Regions from separate parts of the Streptomyces sp. NPDC005963 genome, predicted to be linked through region 1. Evidence: riboswitches for the same ligand, from Rfam matches in the RefSeq annotation. Region 1 holds a riboswitch; each other region holds the start of a gene.

The links. Region 1 has a riboswitch for cyclic di-AMP ahead of ABZ348_RS13580 (M23 family metallopeptidase). Riboswitches for the same ligand answer to the same signal wherever they lie in the genome.
Region 2: it holds a riboswitch for cyclic di-AMP, as region 1 does, so the genes downstream of both, ABZ348_RS12680 (peptidoglycan DD-metalloendopeptidase family protein) here and ABZ348_RS13580 (M23 family metallopeptidase) in region 1, are expected to answer to the same signal.
Region 3: it holds a riboswitch for cyclic di-AMP, as region 1 does, so the genes downstream of both, ABZ348_RS11245 (M23 family metallopeptidase) here and ABZ348_RS13580 (M23 family metallopeptidase) in region 1, are expected to answer to the same signal.

What each region holds. Positions count from the first base shown of each region.
Region 1 covers NZ_JBEXVD010000007.1:181,119-188,427, forward strand. The annotation lists gene ABZ348_RS13570 (GNAT family N-acetyltransferase) at 1-1,516, opposite strand, end outside; gene ABZ348_RS13575 (HPr family phosphocarrier protein) at 1,876-2,157, shown strand; gene ABZ348_RS13580 (M23 family metallopeptidase) at 2,315-3,220, opposite strand; cyclic di-AMP (ydaO/yuaA leader) riboswitch at 3,233-3,395, opposite strand; gene ABZ348_RS13585 (pitrilysin family protein) at 3,643-5,010, opposite strand; gene ABZ348_RS13590 (pitrilysin family protein) at 5,037-6,392, opposite strand; gene ABZ348_RS13595 (DNA topoisomerase IV subunit A) at 6,569-7,309, shown strand, end outside.
Region 2 covers NZ_JBEXVD010000006.1:313,840-321,148, reverse strand. The annotation lists gene ABZ348_RS12700 (STM4013/SEN3800 family hydrolase) at 1-147, shown strand, start outside; gene ABZ348_RS12695 (STM4012 family radical SAM protein) at 144-1,514, shown strand; gene ABZ348_RS12690 (STM4011 family radical SAM protein) at 1,523-2,386, shown strand; gene ABZ348_RS12685 (SGNH/GDSL hydrolase family protein) at 2,519-3,283, opposite strand; gene ABZ348_RS12680 (peptidoglycan DD-metalloendopeptidase family protein) at 3,513-4,514, opposite strand; cyclic di-AMP (ydaO/yuaA leader) riboswitch at 4,518-4,703, opposite strand; gene ABZ348_RS12675 (tyrosine-protein phosphatase) at 5,114-5,926, shown strand; gene ABZ348_RS12670 (DUF6126 family protein) at 6,137-6,328, opposite strand; gene ABZ348_RS12665 (XRE family transcriptional regulator) at 6,388-7,008, opposite strand; gene ABZ348_RS12660 (aspartate aminotransferase family protein) at 7,073-7,309, opposite strand, start outside.
Region 3 covers NZ_JBEXVD010000005.1:357,687-364,995, reverse strand. The annotation lists gene trmB (tRNA (guanosine(46)-N7)-methyltransferase TrmB) at 1-32, shown strand, start outside; gene ABZ348_RS11250 (PrsW family intramembrane metalloprotease) at 322-1,617, shown strand; gene ABZ348_RS11245 (M23 family metallopeptidase) at 1,978-3,003, opposite strand; cyclic di-AMP (ydaO/yuaA leader) riboswitch at 3,015-3,171, opposite strand; gene ABZ348_RS11240 (PP2C family protein-serine/threonine phosphatase) at 3,524-4,651, opposite strand; tRNA gene ABZ348_RS11235 (tRNA-Met) at 4,881-4,954, opposite strand; gene ABZ348_RS11230 (TipAS antibiotic-recognition domain-containing protein) at 5,139-5,888, opposite strand; gene ABZ348_RS11225 (sigma-70 family RNA polymerase sigma factor) at 5,954-7,186, opposite strand; gene ABZ348_RS11220 (YciI family protein) at 7,197-7,309, opposite strand, start outside.

The DNA of each region.
Region 1 (7,309 bases):
GCAGTGGTTGGCCAGCCAGCAGGAGGCCCGCGTCAACGAGTTCGGTGACCGTGTCGACGCGGATCACGCCCGCCTGGCGCAGCAGCGCTCCGACGGCCGCGTCGGGGATGCGGGTGACGGGGACGGCGTGGCCGGGCGGCTCGCTGCCGCTGTGGCGCGCGCCCTTCACGACCACGACCGGTTTGACGGCGGCGGTGCGGCGGGCGAGCCGGGTGAACTTGCGCGGGTTGCCGATCGATTCGAGGTACAGCAGGACGACATCGGTCTCGGGGTCCTCGTACCAGTACTGGAGGAAGTCGTTCCCGGACACGTCCGCACGGTTGCCGGAGGAGATGAAGGTGGAGAGGCCGGCGCCGCGGCGGTGGAGGCCCGAGAGCAGGGCCATGCCGATCGCGCCGGACTGGGTGAACAGGCCGATGCGACCGGGGGCCGGGGAGTGCGGGGCGAGGGAGGCGTTGAGGCGTACGGCGTCGGCGGTGCTGATGATGCCGAAGGAGTTGGGGCCGATGATCCGCATCCCGTAGGAGCGGGCCTGTCGCACCAGGTCGCGCTGGCGGTCCCGGCCCTCGGGGCCGCTCTCGGCGTACCCCGCGGAGATCACGATGAGTCCGCGCACACCGTTCTCGCCGCAGTCGGCGACCACGTCGGGTACGTGTTCCGCGGGCACCGCGACGACGGCCAGATCGACTCCCCCGGCGGTTTCGGCGGCGATCTCGGCGACGGACCGGAAGGCGGGCACCCCGTCGACGTCACGCTGGTCGGGAGGGAAGGAACGGTTCACGGCATAGGTGCGGCCGGTGTAGCCGGAGGCGAGGAGGTTGCGCAGGACGGCCCGACCCACCCCGCCGATCGAGCGGCCGGTGCCGATCACGACGACCGATGCGGGTGCCAGCAGGCGCTGGACGGAACGGGCCTCCGCGCGCTGTTCGCGCGCCCGCTGCACGGCCAGGGACTCGGCGGTGGGTTCGAGGTCGAGCGTCAGATGGACGGAGCCGTCCTCGAAGCTGCGCTTCTGGGTGTAGCCCGCATCACGGAACACCTTGATCATCTTGGTGTTGGCCGGCAGCACCTCGGCCGCGAAACGGCGGACCCCCCGCTCCCGGGCCACCGCCGCGATGTGCTCCAGCAGGGCGGAGGCCACGCCCCGGCCCTGGTGTGCGTCCTGGACGAGGAACGCGACTTCCGCCTCGTCGGCGGGCGCGCTGGCGGGGCGCCCGCGGGCGTCGATGCGGTCATAGCGGACGGTGGCGATGAACTCGCCGCCGACGGTGACGGCGAGCCCCACCCGGTCCACGTAGTCGTGGTGGGTGAAGCGGTGCACGTCCTTGGCGGACAGCCGGGGGTAGGGGGCGAAGAAGCGGTAGTACTTGGATTCGTCCGAGACCTGTTCGTAGAAGCTGACCAGACGGTCCGCGTCCTCGGTGGTGATCGGTCTGATGCGCGCGGTGGCGCCGTCACGCAGCACCACATCCGCTTCCCAGTGATCGGGGTACGCGTGCTCGGGCGGGGTCTGCATGACGGCAGCCTAAAGCTCGCCGACGGATCGCGAGGGCTACCCGGCACACTCCGCGACGGCCGATCTTCGTCGGCGTGCGACCGGGAGCACAGGGAGCGGGTGGGGCGCGGGGCCCGTCCATGGACGGCCGTGGGAGTGGATTCGCAGGGCGCTGTCAGGTGGCCGGAGTGGGGATCCGGATATGGAATGGACCCTTCCGATGCGATGGAAGATCGACGTCCTTGGGGTGCGCGCGAGCGGCACCCACCACCCCGCCCCACCGACCCGGAGGGCACGCGCCACGGCTCCGGATACCGCCTCCGGCAGGGGGCAGCGTGAGAGACTGGTCTAGACAACCGTTGAACCCGAAGGGCAACACCATGGCTGAGCGCCGCGTCAACGTCGGCTGGGCCGAGGGCCTTCACGCCCGTCCCGCCTCCATCTTCGTCCGTGCCGCCACGGCCTCCGGCGTCCCCGTGACGATCGCCAAGGCCGATGACAACCCGGTCAACGCCGCCTCCATGCTCGCCGTCCTCGGACTGGGCGCACAGGGCGGCGAAGAGATCGTCCTCGCTTCGGACGCGCCCGGGGCCGACGAGGCGCTCGACCGGCTGGCGAAGCTGGTGGCCGAAGGTCTGGACGAACTTCCCGAGACGGTCTGACCCGAGCACGCTGACGCCGCGGCTCTCGACACTCCGTGCGGCCCGCCGGTGGGTCCATTGCCGGGCTTACCCGCCCCGGCAGCGCACCTCAATCCGCGGTGACCTTCGCCCGGCCGTCGTGCGGTGCAGGCCGTGCAGTGCAGGCCGTGCCGTGCGGTCAGATCTTCACACCGTGGGCACGCAGATACGCGAGCGGATTGACGTCCGACCCGTAGTCGGCGCTCGTCCGGGCCTCGAAGTGCAGATGCGCCCCCGTGGAGTTGCCCGTGGAGCCGGCGCGGCCGAGTTGGTCACCCGGCATCACGCTCCGCCCCACGGAGACGCTCAGCGAGGACAGGTGCCCGTACTGCGTGTACGAACCGTCGTTCATCTTGAGGACCACGTTGTAGCCGTACGCCCCGCCCCAGCCCGCCTCGACGACCGTCCCCGCGCCCACGGCCACCACCGGGGTGCCCGTGGAGGCGTGGAAGTCGATGCCGGAGTGGCTGCCGGACGACCACTGCGAGCCGCCCGCACGGTAGTCCGTGGTGACATGGGATCCGGCGATCGGCAGCCGGAAGGCGTTCAGCCGCTGGCGCTCCGCCTCACGGGCCGCGCGCTCCTTGGCCTCGCGTATCTCGTTGGCGCGGGCCTCCGCCTTGCGCCGGGCCTCGGCAGCCGCCTCCATCCGGGCCAGCGCCTCGCGCTTTTGGATGACGGCCTGGTCGGCGACCTCGTCCGACAGCGAGTGCGCGGACAGCATCTGCGCGGTCATGGTGTGCTGGGTCCTCGCCTGGACGACGGCGGAACCCGCTGAGCCGGTCACGCCCGCGTCCAGCGTCACCGGTGTGGCACCCGTGGAGGTCTCGCCCGTACCGTCTGCACCTTCTGCGGTGTCGGCGTCCGGCTTGGCGACCGATCCGGCGTCGGAGGCGAAGGAACCGTCATCGACGGCCAGGGCCGGACCGGCGAGGGTCCCGACGACTCCGGTGGTGGCGAGGGCCGCGGCGGAGGCGAATCCCGCACTCGTACGCGTCTTGCGGCCCGGGGCACGGTGTCTCCCGGTGGAACGGGCGAGCGCCATGAAGAGGCTGTTCCTTTCCTTCCTTCTCGCCTACCGGGTTAGCTGACGGGTTCGGAGCAGGAAGGTCTCCTACGAGCCCCTCCGCACAGTGGCGAAGGCACCCGATTCACCCCAAGGGACCTGGGTCCCCGGCTCCCCAGACTCACGTCTGACGGGGACTCGGCGATGGCTGTCCGTGCCGCGGATGCGGCGTACTGCCGGCGAACAGCCGCACTGACGCTAAGCCGACGGGCCGCCAGGCGCCAAACAGACCGGCTCTTTTGTTAATCACGCCACAGTCGAGACGGTGGCCTTCCCCGTAAAACGGACAGGTTTCCTGCCTGTTCGCAGCACCGCCGCCGAAGCGGCGAAGGGCCCCGACGACACACGGCCGCCGGGACCCTTCTTCCACACGCGGACCGGCTTCCGCCGGAAGCGGTCAATCAGCCCGACACCACGGTCACTTCGCCGATGCCGAGGGCGCGCACCGGCTCCTCGATCTGGGCGGCGTCACCGACGAGGACCGTGACGAGACGGTCCTCCGGGAAGGCGTTGACCACGGCGGCGGTCGCCTCCACGGTGCCCGTCTGGGCGAGCCGCCGATACAACTGGGCCTGGTAGTCGTCCGCGAGGTGCTGCTCCACCTGGTCGGCGAGGGTGCCCGCCACCGAAGCCGCGGTCTCGTACTTCAGCGGAGCGACACCCACCAGGTTCTGGACGGCGACATCGCGTTCGGTTTCCGTCAGGCCCTCGGCCGCGAGGGTGCGCAGCACCTTCCACAGGTCGTCGAGCGCCGGCCCGGTGTTGGGCGTGTCCACCGAACCGCTGATGCCCAGCAGGGACGCGCCCGTGCCGTCGGCGGTCGACCGCAGGACCTGGCCGAAGGCCCTGACGCCGTACGTGTAGCCCTTCTCCTCGCGCAGCACCCGGTCCAGTCGCGAGGTGAGCGTGCCGCCCAGGCAGTACGTCCCGAGGACCTGCGCCGGCCACACCCGGTCGTGCCGGTCCGCGCCGACCCGGCCGATGAGCAGTTGGGTCTGCACGGCACCCGGCCGGTCCACGATGACGACGCGCCCCCGGTCGTCACCGCTGATCGCAGGCACCGGTCGGGGCGCGCCGCTGTCGCCCGACCAATCGCCGAGGGTTTCGGCGAGGACGGCGTCGACGTCGACGTCGGTGAGGTCACCGACGACGACCGCGGTGGCGGTGGCGGGGCGCACATGCGCGTCGAAGAAGGCGCGTACGGCCGCGGAGTCGATCCGGGAGATCGTCTCCTCGGTGCCGAGCCGAGGACGCGACATCCGCAGCGTGGGCGGGAACAGCTGCTTGTACAGCTCCTTGGCGGCCCGTCGACCGGGGTTCGCCGTCTCGTGCGGGATCTCGTCCAGACGGTTGCGCACCAGCCGCTCGATCTCGCTGTCCGCGAACGCGGGCGCGCGCAGGGCCTCGGCCAACAGGCCCAGCGCCTTCAGCAGCCGGGACACGGGCACTTCCAGGGAGACCCGGACCCCGGCATGGTCCGCGTGGGCGTCCAGGGTGGCACCGCAGCGCTCCAACTCGGCGGCGAACTCCTCGGCCGAACGCTTGTCGGTGCCCTCCGAGAGGGCGCGCGCCATGATGGTGGCGACGCCGTCCAGGCCCTCGGGCTCGGCGTCCAGCGGTGCGTCGAGGGAGATCTCCACGGCCACGACCTGCTGGCCGGGACGGTGACAGCGCAGCACGGTCAGGCCGTTGGGCAGGCTCCCGCGGTCGGGAGCGGGGAAGGCCCAGGGCCTGGCCTCCCCCGGCTGGGGCTGCGGGTGGAACTCCATGGTGGTCAGCGCCTGCGCTGCATCGGTCACTGGTCCGCCCCCTCTTCTGCGTCGTTCTGCTCGTCCGCGGCGTCCTGCGTCGGGGCCGGCAGCGGTTCGTACACCAGCACCGCCCTGTTGTCCGGGCGCAGTCGGGCCTTGGCGATCGCCCGCACCTCGTCCGCGGTGACGCTCAGAACGCGGTCCACGGCCGTCAGCGCCAGTTGGGGGTCGCCGAAGAGCACCGCGTACCGGCAGAGTTCGTCGGCGCGGCCCGCGACGGTGGAGAGGCGGTCAAGCCACTCGCGCTCCAGCTGTGCCTGAGCGCGCTCCATCTCCTCGGGCGTGGGGCCCTCATCGCCGAAGCGCGCGAGCTCCTCGTCGACGGCGGACTCGATCTGCGGAACCTCCACTCCCCCGGAGGTCTTGACGTCCAGCCAGCCCAGGGACGGCGCCCCGGCCAGGCGCAGCAGCCCGAAGCCGGCCGCCACAGCCGTCTGGTCACGGCGCACCAGACGGTTGTGGAGCCGGGAGGACTCGCCGCCGCCGAGGACGGTCAGCGCGATGTCCACGGCGTCGCACTCGCGGGTGCCGTCGTGCGGCAGCCGGTAGGCGGCCATCAGCGCACGGGCGGGCACCTCCTCCTCGATGACCTCGCGCAGCTGGCGGCCGATGTTCTCCGGGAGGGAGCCGTCGCGTGGTGGCTGCTTGCCGTCGTGGGAGGCGATGGAACCGAAGTACTTCTCGATCCAGGCGAGGGTCTGCTCGGGGTCGATGTCCCCGACGACCGACAGGACCGCGTTGTTCGGCGCGTAGTACGTGCGGAAGAAGGCGCGGGCGTCCTCCAGGGTCGCCGCGTCCAGATCGGCCATGGAGCCGATGGGGGTGTGGTGGTACGGGTGGCCCTCGGGGTAGGCGAGGGCGGTCAGCCGTTCGAAGGCGGTGCCGTACGGGACGTTGTCGTAGCGCTGGCGGCGCTCGTTCTTCACGACGTCCCGCTGGTTCTCCATCGATTCGTCGTCGAGCGCGGCCAGCAGCGAGCCCATGCGGTCGGCCTCCAGCCAGAGCGCGAGCTCCAGCTGGTGCGTGGGCATGGTCTCGAAGTAGTTCGTGCGCTCGAAGCTCGTGGTGCCGTTCAGCGAACCGCCGGCACCCTGCACCAGCTCGAAGTGGCCGTTGCCGTGGACCTGCTTCGAGCCCTGGAACATCAAGTGCTCGAAGAGGTGGGCGAGGCCCGTGCGGCCCTTGACCTCGTGGCGCGAGCCGACGTCGTACCAGAGGCAGACCGCGGCGACCGGGGTCAGGTGGTCCTCGGAGAGCACCACCCGCAGGCCGTTGGCCAATCGGTGCTCCGTCGCTGTCAGGCCGCCCGAACCGGCCTGCGCTGTGGCCGTATGACCCATGGGCATGTACGTCCCTTCGATCGCGATGCTGTTGGTTGTCTTCGCAGCACTGCCACTGTATGCAAGCGGGCTGACACCTGGCGAAGTTCCCGGGTCGCGGTCGGCGTTGTCAGTGGGACGGTCCACAATGGTCGGCATCAGTTCCCGATCCGGTACGTGAAGGAGCAGCAGCCGCGATGGCCCGCCGCAGCACGAAAACCCCGCCGCCCGACGATTTCGAGGAGAAGATCCTCGATATCGACGTCGTCGACGAGATGCAGGGCTCCTTCCTTGAGTACGCCTATTCGGTGATCTACTCCCGTGCCCTGCCCGACGCCCGTGACGGAATGAAGCCGGTCCAGCGCCGGATCGTCTACCAGATGAACGAGATGGGGCTGCGCCCCGAGCGCGGCTATGTGAAGTGCGCCCGGGTCGTGGGCGAGGTGATGGGCAAGCTGCACCCGCACGGTGACGCGTCGATCTATGACGCGCTGGTGCGGATGGCCCAGCCGTTCTCGATGCGGGTGCCCCTGGTCGACGGCCACGGGAACTTCGGCTCGCTGGGCAATGACGACCCGCCCGCCGCCATGCGGTACACCGAATGCCGGATGGCCGACGCGACCTCGTTGATGACGGAGTCCATCGACGAGGACACCGTCGACTTCGCCCCGAACTACGACGGCCAGGAGCGCGAACCCGTCGCCCTTCCAGCCGCGTATCCGAACCTCCTGGTCAATGGCGCGTCCGGGATCGCGGTCGGCATGGCGACGAACATGCCGCCGCACAATCTGGGCGAGGTGATCGCCGCCGCCCGTCATCTCATCCGCTATCCGGGGGCCGATCTGGCCACGTTGATGCGTTTCGTCCCCGGCCCCGACCTGCCCACCGGCGGCCGGGTCGTGGGGCTGGCCGGCATCAAGGACGCGTACGCGACCGGT
Region 2 (7,309 bases), on a different contig from region 1:
CGCCGCCGTTGTTTCGTCGTCATCTGTTCCGACCACGGCACCACCTACGGCGATGACGGCTACACCGGCCACCGCCTCGGCCATGAGGCCGTCTGGACCGTGCCGTACGCCCACTTCTTCCTTGAGTCCGCCGAGGCCCCCGCATGAGCACTCCCCCGGTCGTTCCGCGCCCGTACCAGAGTTATGTCTACGCCTATCCGCACAAGACCGCCTACCGCAGGCTCACCGACCGTCCCCGTCTGAGCGACGCCTGGGCCGCGGAGCCCACCGACGCACTCTCGCTGTATCTGCACATCCCCTTCTGTGAGATCCGTTGTGGCTTCTGCAACCTCTTCACCCGGATCGGGGCTCCCGACGAACTCACCACGCGCTACCTCGATGCGCTCGACCGCCAGGCGAGCGCGGTGCGGGACGCACTGGGCGACAGCGCACCCGTGCGGTTCGCCGCTGCTGCCTTCGGAGGGGGCACGCCCACCTTCCTCACCGCCGGAGAGTTGGAGCGGCTCTGCGACATCGCCGAGAAGCGCATGGGCGCCGAGCTGACCGCGATACCCCTGTCCGTGGAGGCGTCGCCGGCCACGGCGACCGCCGATCGGCTCGCCGTCCTCGCCGAACGCGGCACCACCCGGCTCAGCATCGGCGTCCAGAGCTTCGACGACAAGGAGTCGAAGGCGGCCGTCCGGCCACAACGCCGAGCCGAGGTCGAGGCCGCACTCGGCCGCATCCGCGACGCGCGCATCCCCGTGCTGAACATCGATCTGATCTACGGCATCGACGGTCAGACCGAGGACAGTTGGCGTCGCTCACTCGATGCCGCGCTCGCCTGGCGGCCCGAGGAGCTCTACCTCTATCCGCTCTATGTGAGACCGCTGACCGGTCTGGACCGACGCACCCCGAGCGGTAGCGGAACGGAAGCCACCCCGCAGGGCACGGCCGGTGACGCCGCCTGGGACGAGCAGCGGCTCCGGCTGTACCGGCACGGCCGCGACCACCTCGTCGACCAGGGCTACGAGCAGGTCTCGATGCGGATGTTCCGCCGGCCGGACGCACCCGCCCAGGGCGCGGACGACTATGCGTGCCAGACCGACGGGATGATCGGGTTGGGCTGTGGAGCCCGTTCCTACACGTCCGAGTTGCACTACTCCTTCGACTACGCAGTACGGCCCGGGGAAGTGCGTTCCATCATCGACGACTACACGCGGACCGAGGACTTCGACCGTGCGGAGTTCGGCTACCGCATCAATGTGACGGAAGCCCGCCGCCGTCACCTCCTGCAATCCCTGCTCCAGGCCGAGGGCATGGACACGGCCGACTACCGGGAGCGGTTCCAGTGCGATCCCGCCGATGACTTCGCCGCAGAGTTGAACCGCTTCACCGCACTCGGTTGGTTGGAGCCGCACACATCGGGTCGGCTGAAGCTCACCCCGGAGGGGCTGGCTCATTCGGACGCACTGGGGCCGGAGCTCTTCTCCCCCACGGTACGGACGGCCATGGCACGGTACGAGTCGAAGTGAGCGGCCCCATGGATCTGACACTGCTCTACCGCGGCCCGCTGGCCTCCTGTGACTACGACTGCCCCTACTGTCCCTTCGCCAAGCGCCGCGACACCCCGGAGCAACTGCGCACCGATCGGGCAGCGCTGGAACGATTCACCACCTGGGTGTCCCATCAGCGCGACGATCGGTTGTCGGTCCTGTTCACACCGTGGGGCGAAGGGCTTGTGCGCTCCTGGTACCGACGTGCCCTCATCGAACTGTCCCGGCTGCCGCAGGTGCGTAGGGTGGCGATCCAGACCAATCTCAGCTGCCGCACCGACTGGCTCGCCGAAGCCGACCTCACCGCTCTCGCACTGTGGTGCACCTACCATCCAGGGCAGACCCCCTACGAGCGGTTCCTCGGCAAGTGCGAGGAGTTGGCCCGACTCGGCGTCCGGTTCAGTGTGGGCATCGTCGGCGTACCGGAGCACCTCGACCACGCGCGTCAACTGCGCGCAGCACTGCCCGACCACATCTACCTCTGGGTCAATGCGGCAGAGGGCCACACCTACTCGGACGCCGAAGCGGCCAAGTGGACGGACCTCGACCCCCTCTTCTCCTACAGTCGCCGTGCCCACCCGTCCGCCGGGCTGCCCTGTCGGACCGGGGAGTCGGTCGTCTCCGTCGACGGCGACGGCACGGTACGGCGCTGCCACTTCGTCGCCACGGAGTTGGGCAACCTCTACGACGGTTCCTACCGCGAGGCGCTGCGTCCGCGCCCGTGTCCGCTGGCGGTGTGCGACTGCCACATCGGCTATGTGCATCTGGAGTCGCTTCCGCTGTACGACGTCTTCGCCGGAGGGGTGCTGGAGCGGATCCCGGCCTCGTCCGCCCCTGCTCGGAAGGGATGAGTCCGTCGAGGGGACCTCGCGGTACGGGGACGGGGCCGTCACATCGATCGTCCGGTCCCGCAGTCGTTGCCACGCGCGGACCTGGTACGGAACCGCCCAGGGTTCCAGCAGCCGGGTGGGGGCGTCGACCGTCTACAGCGGTAGCAGATCGGGCCGTTTGGCTTCGATGTGGTCGCCCGAACTCTCGCCGCGCAACCTGCGGCCGATCCAGGGCGCCAGATGCTCGCGCGCCCAGTAGATGTCGTCCCGTCGCACCTCCAGCGTCCCGCGCCGCGGTAGCGGGGGCCAGGGCTGGTCGGGGTCGGTGGTGACATCGAGTCCCAGCACCTGGGCGGCGCGCACCGCCACCCGGGCATGTCCTTCGGGCGACAGATGGAGCCGATCGGTGTCCCAAGCACGCGGGTCCTGGACCGACTTCAAGGACCAGAGGTCGAGTACCGGACAGCCGTGGCGGTCGGCGATCGCCCGGACATGGGCGGTGTACGTGGCGACCTTGCCTCGCAAATGACGCAACACGGGCATTCTCCGGGTGTCGAAGCCGGTGGTCACCATCACCGTGCCCACCGCGCTCGTGAGGTCCGCGATCGCCCGCTCCAGACGCTCGGCGACGTCGTCGGGGTCGCTGCCTGGTCGGATGATGTCGTTCCCCCCTGCACAGAACGTCACCAGATCGGGGGCGAGTTCCTTCGCGCGGGGCACCTGTTCGGCAACGATCTGGTCGAGGAGCCTGCCGCGTACGGCGAGGTTGGCGTAGCGGAAGGTGTGTTCTGGCATTCCGTCACCGAGGAGTGCGGCGAATCGATCCGCCCAACCGATGAAGGTTCCGTCCGAACCGGGGTCCCCGACCCCTTCCGTGAAGCTGTCGCCGATCGCCGCGTACGACGCGAATGTATTCATGCTCCCTGTTCCCGAATCGCCTGCCACGATCACTCATCTTGACCTCCGCGATGTGACCTACGCGACCGTAAGGAGGGGTTGACGCCGGGTGATCTATGCCACCAGGGAATCGGGGCGCTCAAGGGAATACACGGAAGTCCCCGTTTCGCGGCGACGAAACGGGGACTTCTCGGTGTTCATGGCACCGGGGGTCGTCGAGGACCTCCGGCGCCCGTGACGGGCGACTCGATCAGAGGGAGACGCCGTGCTGACGCAGGTACGACACCGGGTCGACGTCGGAGCCGTAGCCGGGGCCGGTACGGATCTCGAAGTGGAGGTGCGGGCCGCTGGAGTTGCCGGTGGAGCCGACCTGTCCGATCTGCTGGCCACCGCTCACGCTCTGCCCCGCGGAGACCGAGAGGGAGGACATGTGGGCGTACTGGGAGTACTTGCCGTCGGTGTGCTGGATGACGACCTCGTTGCCGTAGGCGCCGCTCCAACCCGCGGAGACGACGGTGCCGGGGCCGACCGACTTCACGGTGGTGCCGGTGGGCGCCGCGAAGTCGATGCCGGTGTGGTAGCCGCTGGACCACATGGCGCCCGAGATCCGGTAGGAGGTGCTGACGCCGACGCCCGAGAGCGGGCCGGTCCAGCCCGAGCCGGTGGCCTCGGTGGCGGAATCGTCGCTGGTGGAGGTCTGGGCGGCGGAGGACTGGGCGGCCGGAGCCGCAGCCTCCTTCTTGACCTCGGCCTTGGCTTCGGCCTTGGCGGGCCGCTCCTGCTTGGGCTCGGGCTGCGGCTCCGCCTTGCTCTTGGCCTTGGTCTCGGTCGGAGCCGCGGGCTTGCTCTCGGCGGCCTTGGACTCGGTGGCGGATGCGCCGCCGATGGTGAGCTTGAGGCCGGGGTGGATCAGCGAGGGGTTGTCGCCGACCGCTTCGCGGTTGTCGGCGTAGAGCTGCTGCCAGCCGCCGTCGACCCGGTGCTCCTGGGCGATCTTGGACAGGTAGTCGCCCGCGACGACCCGGTAGCTGACCGGGGTGGCGGTCCGCTCGGCGGGCGCAGCGGCAGGTGTGGCGGCGGCGTTCGCCGAGGCGACCACGGGGGCCGCGACGGGTGCGGTGCGCTCGGCGGCGAAGGCACCCGAGGCGCCCATCAGCGGCAGGGCGATGGCTGCGCCACCGGTGCCGGCAGCGACGAAACCGCGGGTGATGGTGCTGGTCCTGGTACGGCGGTGCTTACCCTTTGCGGGCATGGCGCATTTCCTCTCCGGCGCCTACGAGGTGAGCTGTCGGGTTCGAGCTGGAGATGCCCGGCCGCGCTTGTGCGCGACTTCACCCCAAGCCGTCCGGAAATCCGGGATCGGCGTACTACCTGGGTCCCCCGCTCCTGCCACGCGTGGATGTGGATGAATTCCGGTCGGCGGCAGGATTAGGCGATCCGTCCGGAGTTCCGTGACCGTAATCGAGCCCTCTTGAGGCAAACAAGCCGGGCCTTTTTCTGATCAATGACAAAGGTCATAGAGGGCAGAATTTCCCGTAACACTCCGTGGACGGCGAATGGCCAACTCCCCCACCGCTTTGGGAATCCTGTCACGCCCCACCGCCACTGAGGGTCACCACTATGATCCCGCTCACGAGATGGCCTTCGAACATTTAGCAGGAAGGACATCAAGCCACCGAAGCCCCCATTTCGGACAGAAGCATCTATTGCGCCAATCGCACAGAATGAGTGGAACAATCAGTTCTCAGGAGAGATCACACAACATGATCGTCTGACGAACGGATGTCGTATCGTCGAGAACACGCCAACGTCGGCGAGCGGCGCCGACGGCAGTGACCCTCAGGAGCCTCCGTGACGCAGCAGCTGCCGCAGGTCCCGTCGATCGAGCCGGAGCTGTCCGGGGTGCGAAACTTCCGGGACGTGGGCGGGCTCCCGACCCTGGACGGTCGTCGGGTGCGGCAGGGTCGACTGTTCCGCAGTGGCCACCTCGCCCATGCGACCGGAAGCGACGCGGCGTTCCTGTCCTCCCTGGGGCTCCACACCATCTTCGACTTCCGCAATGCGGCGGACATGCTGCTCGAAGGTCCGGACATCGCCCTCCAGGGCGTACGCAACCTCAATCTCCCGCTCAGCGACCCGGCGGACGGTGCGGAGTTCTGGCAGATGGTGCGCGACGGGGACATCGAGCAGTTGCGGTCCATCCTGGGAGACGGCCAGGCAGCCGCACGAATGTCCGACACCTATCGGATGATCATCAGGGACCGCACCGACGAGCACAGCAGGGTGCTGCACGCCCTCGCCGAAGACAGCGTTCCCGCCCTGATGCACTGCGCTGCGGGCAAGGACCGGGCGGGGCTCTCCATAGCCGTATCGCTCCTGGCGGTCGGCGTGGAGCGGGACGCGATCGAAGCGGACTACCTGAAGTCCAACGACCCGCACCGTCGGTATCGGGTGCGGCGCAGCGACGAATCACCGGCCGGGATGTCACCGGAAGTGATGGAGTTGCTCAGCCCGCTCTTCGACGCGCGGAGGGAGTACCTCCACACCGCGTTCGAAACCATCGACCAGACGTGGGGCGGCACCGAGCGCTATCTCACCGAGGGGCTGCGGATCACTCCCGAGACACGGGAGCGGCTGCGCCATCGACTCCTCGACGAGGTCTGACCTGCACGGTAGACGTCGGGCGGTACGGGGTGGAAGCGCCAGGAGCTGGGACGTTCGTCCGCTGCCGGCACTCGTGGACCCCTCGTCGCTCGACGATTCCCCGTGGGTCGTCAGCCGCCGAAAGCGGGACCGGGACCCATGAGGCCCCCTTGAGAACCCTTGACGTCCTCGGCCGGCTGCGTCGGACTACTGCGCCCCCATGAGCGGTCGCTACTTGGCGCCCATCTCGAAGAGGAGGTAGAGGAAGCCCGCGAACACATGGCCGGCGATCAGATAGGCGAAGAGGCGCACCCAGATCCCGCGCGGGAACCGGCCGTTCTCCTTGCCCTTCTTGGTCGCTGCGGCGTGGGCGGCGGCGCTGTCGGCGACTGCGTTCTCGGGTGCGGTGGGGTTCTCTGACATGACGGTCCTCTCGACTTCCGGTCTTTCCGGGGCTCGTTCCGGGCAGGCGCTCGGCTGGATCAGATGTGCGGATAGAGGTCGGGGCTCTGGAGCAGGGTGTGGACGAACAGCATCTCGGCGCCCTCACGCGTGGCCGCGGCGATGCGGTGCGGGGTGAGGGAGTCGTAGTGCGCACTGTCGCCGGGTCCCAGTTCGTGCACGGCCTCACCGAGGCTGAGGCGAAGTCGCCCGTCTAGGACGTAGAGCCACTCCTCGCCCGGGTGGACCCGTACCAGTTCGCCCTGGGCGCCGTACGGGACTATCAGCCGTAGCGGCTGCATGGCCCGCCCGGGCGTTCCGACCTGGTGGTACGTCCAGCCGTCGGCCATGGCGGGCTCGCGGACGCCGGCCCTGATGACCGGGTCGCGCTCGGGTGCGAGCTCGCCGAGGAGCTCGGCGATGGTCGTACCGTAGATGCGGGCCAGGGAGAGCAGCATCGGCAGCGAGGGCTGGCGGCGGCCGGTCTCCAGGCGGGACAGGTGCGCGGGTGAGAGCCCGGCGCGCTGGGCCGCTGCTTCGAGGGTGAGCCCCCGCCTGCGGCGCAGGTCGCGCAGTTGCGGCGCCACGTCCGGCAGCTCGGCCGGTGGCTCTCCGACCCGGGTTCGAAGGTCCGGGGGGTGGCCCCCGGGAGGACTCTGCATGGGTCCATTGCGCCAGGAAAGTACCTCTGAGGCAAGTTTCGTGCCTCAGAGGCAAAAAGCCAGCTCAGCGGTTGGCTACGGCCTGCTTGACCAGGGTCCTGCCGAAGTCCCACATCAAACCGCCCCCGGCGTGGGCGTCCTCCATGACCGCGGTGAAGCCGGCCAGGAACCGGTCCACCTCGCGCTCGCCGATCGTCAGGGGAGGAATCAATTTGATCACCTCCATCCGGTCCCCGGAGACCTGGGTCAGGATCCGGTGCCGTTCCAGCAGCGGGACGGCCACCATCTGGGCGAACAGGCC
Region 3 (7,309 bases), on a different contig from region 1:
TGGTGTTCCGCCGGGTCGAACAGGACGCTTAGGGCCTTCTCGTCCCTTCTGGTTGCCCGCTTCCGGGTGCTGGTTCCTGAAACGGCATCGCCAGGTGTCACCGCCCGTCGTTAGGGTCGTTGGGTGTCCGAGCCGCTCCCCCAGCACCAGCAACCACATCAACCGCCCCACCCCACCGCCCATCCGCCGCCCCGTCCGCACTGGGGTCCGGATGCGGGCCCCCCGCCCGGATCCGCTCCCCCGTACGCCCGCCCCGCGCCGATCGGCGACCCGTACCCGGCCGGTCGTCCTGTTGCGCACCCCACCGGGCAGGGGCCAGCGGTGCCCGCGTACGACCCGCGGCAACCCGTCTTCGACGCGGTACCCGATCGTGCGCGCTGGCGCTACAAACCGCGCAGCGCCTCCCGGCTGTGGCAGAGCAAAGCGGTCCGAGCCGGAATCGTGATCACCCTGCTCGCCCTCTGCGCCCTCGTCATCCTGGCGCTGGTCCGCGAACAGACCGGGCCGGAGGGCTTCCTCGTCGGGCTCGGGCTCGCCACCCTTCCCGTACCCCTGTTGCTCGCCGCCTTCCGCTGGTTGGACCGGGTGGAACCGGGACCCTGGCGGAATCTGATCTTCGCCTTCGCCTGGGGCGCCTTCGCCGCCGCGCTCGTCGCCATCACGGCGAACACCTTCGCCACCCGCTGGATCGCGACCGCCACCGCGGACCCCGCCGGTGCGGACACCTGGGGAGCGACCGTCGTGGCTCCGGTGGTCGAGGAGAGCGCAAAGGCCGTGGCGATCCTGCTGATCTTCATCTTCCGCCGCCGTGACTTCACCGGGATCGTCGACGGCGTCGTGGTCGCGGGCTTCACGTCGACGGGGTTCGCCTTCACCGAGAACATCCTCTACCTCGGCAACGCCTTCGGGGAGGACCAGGCGCTCGGCTCATCGGGCTTCACCTCGGTGACCGCGGCGACCTTCTTCGTACGGATCGTCATGTCGCCCTTCGCCCACCCCCTCTTCACGGTGCTGGCCGGCATCGGCTTCGGCATGGCGGCCCTCGCCACCCGCCGCCAGCGAATACGGCGGATCGTGCTGCCCCTGGTGGGGCTCGTCCTCTCGATGGGAGTGCACGCCCTGTGGAACGGCTCGGCCTCCCTGTTCGGACCGTGGGGCTTCTACGCGGTCTACGGAGCGTTCATGGTGCCCGCCTTCGCACTGCTGACCTGGCTGACGATCTGGACGCGCCAACGGGAACTGCGCACCATCGCCACCGAATTGCCCGCGTACGCGACCGCGGGCTGGCTCGCGCCCGCCGAACCGCTCGCCCTGGCCTCCATGAAGGCGCGCGGCATGGCCCGGAACGTGGTCCGACGCGCACAGGGCCCGGCCGCGGCGCACGCGGTCGCGGAGTACCAACGGTTCGCGACATCGTTGGCGTTCCTGCGCCACCGGGCCCGGCGGGGCGCGGCGGGTGCCGACTTCGTCGCCCGCGAACAGGAGTTGTTGCACCACATGTGGGAGCGCAAGGCGGTGGCGAGCCCGGCGCTGACCCATGCGGCACGGGCGACCGGCAAGGTGTGGGTGCCTCCACCGCACCGCGACTACGAGGGCTACAACCCCTATCGCGCCTGAACGGCGCGCGAAGGTCCCACCGACACGGTCCGCGCGCGAATCGCCCATCAACATCGACGGGCCGGGCTCCCCACGGCGGTGCGGCCCTCAGCGGTGCCCGAGACGGAAAAACCGGCAGCCCTGGCGTCGGGGGGTGTGCGCCAGGGCTGCCGGAGTTCAGTTGCCGGCCGTGCGAGCCGGTGCGTACGCCTTGAGGATGGCGGACGGAGCTTGAGGAGACCTTGTGCCCGACTGGGGCGGGCGGCCGTGGCCGCGCCGCTCATCGGGACGGATCGGGCACCACGGCGCGATCCGCGAACCCGTCCGCATCCACGGGGCGTTCGATCCCGCAGACACGGACACAGTCACGGGAGCTGTGGTTCAGACCCTCAGACCCTTGCCGCGCAGCCAGGACAGCGGGTCGATGTCCGAACCGCCGGCGGTCTTGACCTCAAGGTGGAGGTGCGCGGCGCTGACGTTGCCGGTGGCGCCGACGCGACCGATCATCTCGCCCGTGCCCACCTTCTGACCGGCGCTCACGTTCAGGGACGACAGGTGCGCGTACATGACCTCGGTGCCGTCGTTCAGCTTGAGGATGATCTGGTACCCGTACGCGGAGCCTGACCAGCCGGCCGACTTGATGGTTCCGCTGGTGACGGCCTTGAGCGGGGTGCCGGACGAGGCCGCCATGTCGAGGCCGGTGTGCTGGCCCGAGGACCACATCGGACCGGACTGACCGTAGGTGGCCGTGATGCGGTACGAGGAGAGGGGGAGCGAGAAGCTCTTGGCCAGCTTGGCGATGCGCTCGGCTTCGGCCTTCTTCTTGGCCTCCGCCTCGGCCTTCTTCTTCGCCTCGGCCGCCTTCTGCTTGACCTCTTCCGCGGCCTTCTTCGCGTCCGCTGCGGCCTTCACCGCGGCGGCCTTCTCAGCCGCCTTCTCAGCCGCGACCTTGGCTGCCGCAGCGGCGTTGGCCTGCTGCTGCTCCGCCTGCTGGAGGATGCGGGAGCGCAGTGCCTCACCGGCACCGGACTGCTCGGAGCCGACTTCCTGCCCCGCGAGTCCCATCGCCGCGTACGAGGCGGACTGGTCGACCTCGGGGGCGTCGTCGGACGTCAGAGAGTCGGGAAGGCTCTCGGAGATGGCGTCGGGAAGGGATATGGAGACGGCGGGCTTGTTCTGCGCGGTGGCCATGCCACCTGCACCGACCGCCGCGATCACACCGACACCGAGCACCGTGGAGCTACGGGCGAATCCGCCCCGCTGCTTCATGACCCGGTGCTTGTGACGACCGCGCGGGCGGACCGTCTCGGCGGTGGGGTTCCACTCGCCGGTGGAGCGGGCTGCACCCTCTTCACTGAAGACGCCGGATTTGAACGGTGCTTCCGGGGCAGGACTGTTAGACGCCACTGAGGCGTGCTCCTTTCCTTCCTTCTCGCCTACCGGGTTAGCTGACGGGTTCGGAGCAGGAAGGTCTCCTACGAGCGTCTTCGACCGCGAACTGCACGGCAGAATATGCCCGATTCACCCCAATTAGTGGTTCCCCGGTTCCCTTGCGGAATTCGGCGCATGAGCACGGCGCCGTCCTGACGACGGCTGGGACGACCGCGCTGCGTTATCGAACGTTAATAGACACCTGGACTTTATTCCAAGCTCTTCTGAGTGATCTTTAATCTCTTTGCCACAGACTTAACCGGACACAAGCGGCCGGATTCGGGCGACTTGAACGTGCCGGGGTATGCATCATCACCCTGACTGTTCGTCAAATGTTATGCGCATGGCTCCCCTTCAATCACGGAGAGTGCGCGAGCTTGTTGCTGCCCTCTTCTCGTGGCAACCCGATCGGCTGGAGGCTCGCAACCGAATATCGGTCCGGGATCGGCCAGGTGCATCCAAGCAGCACCCGCCCGGGGCGCCCGAGTGCTCGGTCTCAAGGACCGCGCTCCCGCCGCTGCGCGCGCCCTTCCGCCGGCCTGGCCACCGCCAGCAGCGCCATGTCATCGACGCTGCCGCCTCCGGTGTGCCTGCGGACATCGTCGAGGAGGGCGTCCAGGAGTTCTCCCGGGCCCGGGAACTGCCGTCCGTTGAGCCGCTCGGCCGGGTCGTAGAACAGTCCCGCCCCGTCCCGTGCCTCGGAGAGGCCGTCGGTGTAGAGCAGCAGGGTCGCGCCCGGCGGCAACGGGTACTCCTCCGCCCGATCGGGCCAGGACCCCAGATCGCCCATCGACAGCGGAAGGGAGGGCTCGGTGGGCGGGAGACCTTCCAACAGGCCGTCCGGGTGGAGCAGCAACGGCTCGGGGTGTCCCCGGTTCACCATGCGGACGATGCCCGCCCCGCGCGGGATCTCCGCGAGCACGGCCGTGGTGAAGGTCTCCTTGGCGTCGAGGCTCTCCCTCCGGTTAGCCTCGCGCGTCAGCGCGCGCTCCAGCCGCTGGACGACCCCCTCCAACGAACTCTCCTGCTCCGCCGCCTCCCGGAAGGCTCCGATCGCCACGGCGACCGTCTCCACCGCCCCCAGCCCCTTGCCCCGCACGTCCCCCACCACCAGCCGTACGCCGTGCGGCGTCTCCTGCACGGCAAAGAGGTCACCGCCGATGAAGGCGTCCTCGACCGCGGCCTCATACCGCGCGGCGACCCGCAGACCGCCGATGTCCTCCGCGGGGGTGGGCAACACCGCCCGCTGGGCGGCTTCGGCGATCACCCGGGCGGACGCCAACCGCTCGCTGCTGCGCTGGATCACCCAGTTGATCAGCAGCGCGAGACCGGAGACCGTGACCACCGTGATCATCTCGGTGTATGTGGTGGGCTCGGCGAGCGTGTCCTTGGCGTAGTGGAGCCCGATGACCCCGACCATGGCCGCGCCACCCGTCAGCAGGGTCGACAGCCAGGAGAAGAAGGGGGCGGCGAACAGCGGAGCCGCCGCGAACATGGGCGCGGCGGTGAACATCGGCGGGGTCAGTGCATCGAAGACCACACCGCCGACGATCATCAGGACGGGCAGCGTACGGACGAAGCGCCAGGTGCCCAATCCGAGGTGCTGTTGCTCCTGCTGCCCCAAGACTGCTCTCCTGCCCGGTCCGCCCACGGCTGCGGACACGGTTCCCGCGCCCCCCTCATGCTGGCCGCAACCGGGTCGGGTGGCGAGCCGCCGTCGTCCAACCGGGCGATGCCCCCATAAATGCGACGACCGAATGCGACCGGATCCGACGGCCGCCCACGAACGCAAAGAGCACGGGAAAATGCATTAGCCCGGCACTCAAAAGAGTGCCGGGCTAATGTCTTACTAGTAGCGGGGACAGGATTTGAACCTGCGACCTCTGGGTTATGAGCCCAGCGAGCTACCGAGCTGCTCCACCCCGCGCCGTTGAACACAACCTTACGCTATCCGGAGCAAGATCAACTCCAATAGTGACGAGGGTCTGCCGCGCGCCGGGGAGAACCGGTACGGACGGCAGCATTCCGTCCGCCATCCGCCTAGCTTCCCCGGAGCGCCGACCCGATTCTCCGTGCCCGGTCATCGCCAGGATGCGTCCGGTTCGCCGTGCTCAGTCATCGCTGAGGTGCCGCTCCCCGTACGCCCGCATCGCATCGCGAACGAACGCCGCCGTCCCCGTTCCGTGCCGGTCGTAGGTGGCGGTGAACCGCGCGTCCGCCACGTACATGTCCCCCAACCCGATGAAGTGGGACTTCGACGGCGCCTCCACCAGCGAAAGCCACTCGTACTGCCGCCGGGCGATCGCCTGCACCGCATCGTCCTCGGCGGCCAGTCCGTCCCGGAGCGCGCGGGCGAAGTCCTCGGCGATCGAGGTCTGCTGCGCCATGAACCCCTTCCGCTCCTCGTCGGTCAGGGCACGCCACCACTGGTCGCCCCTGCGGTACGCGTCCCGCCCCCAGCGCTCGGACACCTCCTGCTCGTACTGCGTGTGGTCAAAGCCGTCGAGCACGTCCTCGGCCATGAGTTCCTCCCCTGACTCGGTCTTGTGGAGGGTGGTCCGCACCGAGGCGATCTGGCGCCCGATGCGTTCGCGTTCCCGCTCCAGCAGCCGCAGGTGCGTCCGCAGGGCAGCCGCGGTGTCCCGCTGGCCCTCCAGCACCTCGGCGATCGCGGGCAGCCCGAGCCCCAGTTCGCGCAGCAGCAGGATCCGCTGGAGCCGGACGAGTTCGTCCGGACCGTAGTAGCGGTAGCCGTTGCTGCCCACACGGGTGGGTTCGAGCAGACCCAGCTCGCCGTAGTGCCGCAGGGTGCGGCTCGTCGTCCCGGCGCGCCGGGCGATCTCTTGGATCGACCACTCCATGTCCAGAACGGTAGAACTTGACGTTGCGTAAAGGTCAAGCCGGACATCTCTGCCCGTTCCGGAGTTCAGGACGGCAGCCGGGACGCCCTGGTGCGCAGATAGCGGGCCTCGGGCTCGCTGAGGGTGCGACCCGCCGCGCGCAGATAAGCCGCCCTGGCCCCTTCGGCATCACCCGACTGCTCCAGCAGATGGGCGCGCACGGATTCCAGCCGGTGGTGTCCGCTCAGCCGGTCCTCCAGCGCGGCAAGCTCGCGCAGCCCGTCCTCGGGCCCGTGCACCATGGCCACCGCCACCGCGCGCCCGAGTTCCGCCATGGGTTCGGGGGCGAGCCGTACGAGGACGTCGTACAGCGCGAGGATCTGCGGCCAGTCGGTGGCGTCCGACGTCCCTGCCTCGTCGTGCAGGGCCGCGATGGCGGCTTGGAGTTGATAGGGCCCTGCCGGCCCCTGCGAGAGGGCCTCCTCCACGAGGGCGATGCCCTCCTCGACCGTCCGCCGGTCCCAGAGGGAACGGTCCTGCTCGGCCAGCGGAACGAGGTCCCCGTGCCGTCCGGTGCGGGCGGCGCTGCGGGCCTCGGTCAGCAGCATCAGGGCCAGCAGTCCGGTGACCGCCCCTTCCCTGGGCAGCAGTGCGCGCACGGCACGGGTCAGCCGGATCGCCTCCCGGGCGAGATCGGCGCGGTGCAGGGTGCGGCCGGACGTGGCCGTGTACCCCTCGTTGAAGATCAGGTAGAGCACTTGCAGGACCACGGCGAGCCGCTGACCGCGCTCCCCCGGGCCCGGCTGGCGAAAGGGCACACCCTTGATCTTCTGCTTGGCCCGGCTGATGCGCTGGGCCATCGTCGCCTCGGGCACCAGATGAGCGCGGGCGATCTCCGCGGTGGTCAGACCGCCGACGGCCCGCAGGGTGAGGGCGATCTGTGCGGTGGGATTCAGCGAGGGATGGCAGCAGAGGAAGAGCAGGGTGAGCGTGTCGTCCTCGGTGGGTGCCCGGCTCTCACCGAGGGGAGCGGTGGTGAAGGCATCACGCGGGGTCAGGTTCGCCGCGGTCTCCTCACGACGGCGCCGGGCTTCGTCGGCCCGTAGGAGGTCCGTCAGCTTGCGGGAGGCGACCTTGATCAACCAGCCGCGCGGATTGTCCGGATGGCCGGTCTTCGGCCACTGCATCGCGGCGGCCAACAACGCCTCCTGTACGGAGTCCTCCGCGAGGTCGAAGTGCCCGTACCGCCTGACCAACGCACCGAGGACCTGCGGCGCGTTCAGGCGCAGCAGGTCCTCGGTCTCCTGGGAACGTTTCATCCCGTTCTGACTAGCACACCTCGCCCCCACCGGCGTCCTGGATGGGACGAATCACCACGGGGTAGACCGGAATACCTGCGGGCTCGGGACAGCGGGCCACGCGGGTGGCGATCTCGGTCACGC